DNA from 3 places in the Providencia sp. R33 genome. Region 3 is predicted to be linked to each of the others. Evidence: predicted binding sites of a transcription regulator. Region 3 holds the regulator's gene; each other region holds the start of a gene.
The links. The regulator PhoB, encoded in region 3, activates phosphate uptake and scavenging genes when phosphate is short. The targets are predictions, from matches to a motif close to CTGTCATAAAACTGNCNNAT.

Region 1 (2,211 bases), 120 kb from region 3:
CCAGCTGATACCTTAACCCAATATAAAATTGCCCCAGATATCCCAACGGTGCCAGAAGGCGGGTTTGCACAGCGTAAAGCCATTTTAGTCACCGCACAGGCTGACCCTTACAATTCACAAAGCATTCCTTCTGCCTCAACGGATAAATATAACCGTTTTTCCTTGCTATCACTGGCAGCGAATATTCGCCAGTGCCAATTTCCTGTCATTGAAAAAAACCAAATTAAAGGGCAGTTAGAGACTTTTACCTTATCTAGCAAAATATTGAATAACGAGCGGCAAATTACCGTGTACCGGCCAAATATGCCGATGAAGCAGCCTGCTGTATTGGTACTTTTGGATGGGCAAATTTATCTTCATACCTACCAAATGGCGAAATTCTTTGATGGCTGGATGAATCAGGGCGTTCTCCCACCCATGAATATCGTGTTTGTTGATAGCATTAGTTCTGATAGGCGTGGTGAGGAGCTACCTCCTAATGCGCTTTTCCCGCAATTGCTGGCGGAGGAACTAATGCCACAATTGGCGAAAAAAGGTGTTGATGCCAAAGCGGATCATACCATTATTGCAGGCTCAAGTTTTGGTGGGTTAGGGGCAACATGGAATGCGCTACAACACCCTGAAATATTTGGCAACGTTCTCAGTATGTCAGGGTCTTATTGGTGGTCGCCAAAAGGGGAAGACCCTGAATGGTTAATCAGCGAAATAGAAACGATGCCACCGCAGCCAATTCGTTTTTTCCTTGAAGCGGGGTTATTTGAGCAACGGGGAAGCTGGGGCGGGATCATTCAAAATCATTACCAGTTGCTGGAAGTATTGAAACATAAAGGCTATTTCGTTGATGCCATCGAATTACCCAGTGGCCACGATTATGTATCTTGGTGCGAAACGTTGTACGAAGGCACTAAACAGCTCACTTCTCAGTGGTAATCGTGCGTTAATTTCAATAAAAAAAGCAGCGGATAATGCGCTGCTTTTTTCACATTTATGACAATCGTCTTCATTTCGCCATAAAAGCGTCATTCAACTGTCATCTGGCTACTTTAGCATGCCAGTCATTATTTGAAGCATACTTCCTCTTTTTTCATTATTGATTGGCAAGGAAAACAGTTATGACTGGTAATTTTATGAAATCCCTTTTAGCTGTCACAGTCAGCACATTAATGTTAGGTAGCACCCTTCCGGCTTATGCGGCGGACAAAAATGATGCAGTTTCAGAAAACCGCGCAGCACAAGGCGATATCACCAAGTTTGGTGGCGCACGCCGCTTAGCGACCGAGCAAACGGATATTATGAAAGCCGCACTGCATAATGGCAAAGCGAAAAACGTCATTTTATTTATTGGCGATGGAATGGGCGATTCAGAAATCACCGTTGCACGTAACTATGCAGAAGGGGCTTCTGGCTTCTTTAAAGGTATCGATGCATTGCCAATTACAGGCCAATATACGCATTATGCGTTAGATAAAAAGACACAAAAACCTGATTACGTCACAGATTCAGCGGCATCCGCAACGGCATGGTCTTCTGGTGTGAAAACCTACAACGGCGCGTTAGGGATTGATGTGTTCGGTAAAGACCACGAAACCTTAATTGAAATCGCTAAACGTAATGGTAAAGCAACAGGTAACGTGACGACCTCTGAAATTCAAGATGCAACGCCAGCGGCGCAATTCTCCCACGTGACAGCACGTAAATGTTACGGCCCAGAAGAAACCTCAGAAAAATGTGGAACCAATGCCCTTGAAAATGGCGGTCGTGGTTCAATTTCAGAACAGCTACTGGTGACCCGTGCAGATGTCACGTTAGGCGGTGGTGCGAAGAGCTTCAAACAAGAAGCGAAAGCGGGTGACTACAAGGGTAAAACGCTTGAACAACAAGCCGTTGAGCGTGGTTACACCATCGTACGTGATGCACAGTCGCTGAACGATGTGAAAGTGGCAAACCAAGACAAACCTGTGCTTGGATTATTCCACGATGGCAACATGACCGTTGCGTGGGAAGGCCCGAAAGCCGTGCATTATGGCAACATCAACAATGCGCCATTGGAGTGTAAACCGAATCCGAAATTAGATCCAAATGCGCCAACATTAGCGCAAATGACGCAAAAGGCGATCGATCTATTAGAAGTCAACCCAAATGGTTTCTTCTTGCAAGTTGAAAGTGCGTCTATCGATAAACAGGATCACAAAGCCAACCCATGTGGCCAAA
Region 2 (2,211 bases), 1.7 Mb from region 3:
TATTATTGTAACCGCTACCGTGGTTATAGGTATTAGTCACTGCGGTTGATGCATCAAGACTAACTGTTGGCATATGACCTGTTTCTGCTAAACGGATGTTTTCACGAGAAACGTCTTGAGCTAAGCGCGCACTTAACAGGCTAAGGTTACGTTCTTCCGCTTCTTTTAAGATAGCGTTGATGTCGCCCAGCTCAGTAGTTTTAAAACGATCGATATTTAAAGATGCCAGTTGGTTATAGTACACACCGCTGACTTGACGCAGTTTTTCAATCGCATTTTCTAAGTCGTTACGACCTGCAACTTCTTGCGCGATAACGCTATCGTAGTTTGCGCGGGCGTTTTGCACGTCAGTTATTGCAACAAGACCAACGTTAAAACGTTGTGTAACTTGGTCTAATTGGCGATAAACCGCTTCTTTATTGGCTTCAATATAAGATAATGCGTCAATTGCTTTTAAAACGTTAAAGTATGCAGTTGCCGTATTTAAAATTAATTGCTGTTGGCTGGTTTGGTAAGTGACATCAGAAATACCTGCAGTTTTTTCTTGGATCGTCAGCTGGCGCCATTTCGACATATCAAAAACAGTTTGCGTTAATTTCAGCGAGGCATTTAAACCCGTACTTTCGGTATTATTTGCATCACGGTAACCACTGCCATAGCTAGCCCCTGCGCCTAAACCTAATTGAGGTAATAATGGGCTACGAGCTTCATTAATTTTCTCAAAAGCTTGGTTACGTTCAGCCAATGATTTTCTTAACTCAGGGTTACTTTCTTTCGATTTTTGGTAAACCTGCAGTAAATCGTCTGCGAAGCTATTGGTACTGAGACCCACAAAACTCATCGCAATTAAAAGGGGAAGCAGTTTCTTCATTTTGATTCCTTGATTAAACAGCAAATTATGTTGAGTCTGTTGCCTAAAACGTACCATGCCTAATTTAGGCGATTGATATAAAAAATGCGTTTTAGAGACAGTCATGAAAAAAACAGACCCTATTGTTGCTCTTAGATTTGAATAATGGCGCTTATTGTAGCAGAGGTTCGTTTGAATTAACGGTAGCCTTTTGTGCCATTTTGTCTCAATTTTATTAAACATTACCTCATCTAAGGCTAAAAAACTTTAAAAACAGTTTTAATCCACAATTATTTCCTTAAGATGGAAATTAATGGGTTTGGAGAATGCAATGACAGATAAAATAGAACAGCCAGTTAAGTTTGGCAAAAATGATGTTGAAATTATATCCAAGCGTAAATTATTTAATGGTTTTTTTCAAATGATTGAATACCGATTCCGCCATCGGTTGTTTGCGGGCGGATGGAGTCATGAAATTCGCCGTGAAGTTTTTGAGCGCGGTCACGCAGGGGTAGTTTTACCTTACGATCCACAAACTGATAATGTGGTGTTAATCGAACAAATTCGTTTCCCAGCAATAGAAACTAGCGAAACGCCGTGGCTGCTCGAAGCTGTTGCAGGAATGATTGAAGAAAATGAATCTCCAGAAGAGGTTATTCGCCGTGAAGCGATGGAAGAAGCTGGTCTAGAAATCCATCATACGGAAAAAGCGCTCAGCTACCTTTCAAGCCCTGGTGGTACGACGGAACGTATGCACGTGTTTATTGGTGAGGTAGATAGCAGCCAAGCCCAAGGTATTCACGGCTTAGCATCTGAAAATGAAGATATCAAAGTACACGTTGTCAGCCGAGAGCAGGCCTACCAATGGGTAGAAAATGGTGCTATCGATAATGCAGCAACAGTCATTGCTATTCAGTGGTTACAGCTCAATTATCATAAACTTAATGAAAAATGGATGAAACAATCTTAAAGAACAATTAATCTAGTGAAGTGTGTGCTGATTAGCAGATATTTTACGAATTAGTCGTCATACTCCAATTACTCGTCATACTTCAAGCTGCAAGTGTGTTGGCTGCACTGCGCAACCCAAGTCACATACTTATGTATGTTCCTTGGGATAGCTCCGATTGTCGCCTGCTTGCAACTCGAATTATTTAGAGTAATTAAGTGAAAGTCATAAAATTAAGTTTCAAAGTAAACTGTAAGTGTGTTGAGTTTTTGTATAGTTATAATGAATAGAATAGATTAGGCATTAATAATATTGACGGAAAAGGAAGACTTTTGGATAGCCAGCTTGAAGTGACTGCAAAGCACTCTAACATTGTGAGAATTTTACAGGTTACTGATACGCATCTGTTTGC
Region 3 (2,211 bases):
GAATTGCACACACAAGGCCAATGGGTTGCGCTTGTTTATTGTGCAGAGTGATAACATTCGGCTCACTGCCAGAGGTGACCACTTGAGTATTGAGGTAGCTTAATAGTGAGCTTGATTCATTCAGAACAGAGACGGAATCGTGGTTTCCGCTCAAAATGACCAACTGGCAACCCGTTTTTTGCAAATCTACAATAAATTTATTATATAACTCACGGGCATAGCTTGGGGGGGACCCAGTATCGAAAATATCCCCTGCCACAATGACGGCATCAACGTGATGAATTTCGACTTGGTTCACTAGCCAATTTAAAAAGTGTTGGTGCTCAGGCGCACGGCTTTTGGTAAAAAAGTATTGGCCAAGATGCCAGTCAGAGGTGTGAATAATGCGCATGAGCCATCAGTTCCTGTCTTCAATAAAGGGCATAAATTACTGCTATCCAGTATACCTTATCCTATCAAAACCTCGTGTTTTTCTCGTGTTATGGCGGAATTATTTCACTTAGATGACATTTACCCGCTAATATAAGGAGAAATATTTGATTTGCGAATAGACATTCATAATTCTGTCATAAAAGTGACGCATAATGCGTTCACATTAACAATGTCTTCTTATTTACAGGAACAATCATGGCAAGACGCATTCTAGTGGTTGAAGATGAAGCGCCCATCCGAGAAATGGTTTGTTTTGTATTAGAACAGAATGGTTTCCAGCCGATTGAAGCTGATGATTATGACAGCGCAATTGCACAGTTAGTCGACCCTCTGCCCGATTTAGTGTTACTAGATTGGATGATCCCCGGTGGTTCAGGGCTCCAAGTGATTAAACATATGAAGCGAGATAGCGCCACTCGCGATGTCCCTGTGATGATGTTAACCGCTCGTGGGGAAGAAGAAGACCGCGTGAAAGGCCTCGAGGTCGGTGCAGATGATTATTTGATTAAGCCGTTTTCCCCGAAAGAATTAATTGCTCGTGTGAAAGCGATTCTCCGTCGTATCTCGCCAATGTCGACAGAAGATATCATCGAAATGAATGGGTTAACCTTAGACCCAACCTCCCACCGAGTGACCAGTAACGAAACCCCAATTGATATGGGACCAACGGAATATAAACTTCTGCATTTCTTTATGACGCACCCTGAACGTGTTTACAGCCGTGAACAGCTCTTGAATTATGTGTGGGGCGCGAACGTTTATGTTGAAGATAGAACGGTGGATGTACACATTCGGCGTTTAAGAAAGGCGCTAGAAACTGAAGGTCATGATAAAATGGTGCAAACAGTACGCGGTACGGGCTACCGTTTCTCTGTTCGTTATTAACGACAAATTAGGGAGAGACATGCGTGCTTGAACGCTTATCGATTAAACAGCTGATTTGGGGGCTGTTTTTATTTATTTTACCGGCGCTGATTTTGTCCGTTTTTATCGGGCACTTGCCTTGGCTGCTAGTGGTTTCATTACTGGCCGCTTTAGTGTGGCATGCATATAACTTGCTGAAATTGTCTTATTGGCTTTGGCTGGATAAAAGCATGTTACCACCTGAGGGGCGAGGGGGCTGGGAGCCGATATTTTACGGTATTTACCAGATGCAGCAACGCAACCGTAAACGTCGCCGCGAATTAGGGCAACTCATTAAGCGCTTTCGCAGTGGGGCTGAATCCTTACCTGATGCTGTCGTGATGATGACCACTGAGGGCAATATTTTCTGGTGTAATCGCCATGCGCAGGCGTTGTTAGGTTTTCGCTGGCCAGAGGATAACGGCCAACATATTTTCAATCTACTGCGTTACCCTGATTTTAGCCGCTATTTTTCAATCAAAAGCTATGACCAAGCATTAACCATTGAGCTTAATAGCGGGGAAATCGTTGAGTTTCGTATTTTGCCTTATACAGAAGGGCAGTTATTGATGGTGGCGCGAGATGTCACTGAAAAACGCCGGTTGGAGAAAGCGCGTAGGGATTTTTTTGCCAATGTGAGCCATGAACTACGCACGCCACTTACCGTTATTCAGGGGTATCTTGAGGTGATGGATGACCAAGAAGGTATGCCTGCCGTCAATAAAAAAGCGCTGAATGTGATGCAAGAGCAAGCTCATCGAATGGACAATTTGGTCAAGCAGCTTTTGCAGTTATCACGTATCGAAATTGCCCCGCAAATCAATCTTGATGAACAGGTGAACATTCCCGTGATCCTCAAAATGATTGAGCAAGAAG

Region 1: the regulator PhoB is predicted to act here: its motif matches at 1,017-1,036, upstream of phoA (alkaline phosphatase).
Region 2: the regulator PhoB is predicted to act here: its motif matches at 1,072-1,091, upstream of nudF (ADP-ribose diphosphatase).

What each region holds. Positions count from the first base shown of each region.
Region 1 covers NZ_CP072453.1:4,362,918-4,365,128, forward strand. The annotation lists gene J6836_RS20265 (alpha/beta hydrolase-fold protein) at 1-930, shown strand, start outside; gene phoA (alkaline phosphatase) at 1,113-2,211, shown strand, end outside.
Region 2 covers NZ_CP072453.1:2,763,300-2,765,510, reverse strand. The annotation lists gene tolC (outer membrane channel protein TolC) at 1-871, opposite strand, end outside; gene nudF (ADP-ribose diphosphatase) at 1,182-1,820, shown strand; gene cpdA (3',5'-cyclic-AMP phosphodiesterase) at 2,132-2,211, shown strand, end outside.
Region 3 covers NZ_CP072453.1:4,482,094-4,484,304, forward strand. The annotation lists gene sbcD (exonuclease subunit SbcD) at 1-391, opposite strand, end outside; gene phoB (phosphate regulon transcriptional regulator PhoB) at 628-1,317, shown strand; gene phoR (phosphate regulon sensor histidine kinase PhoR) at 1,341-2,211, shown strand, end outside.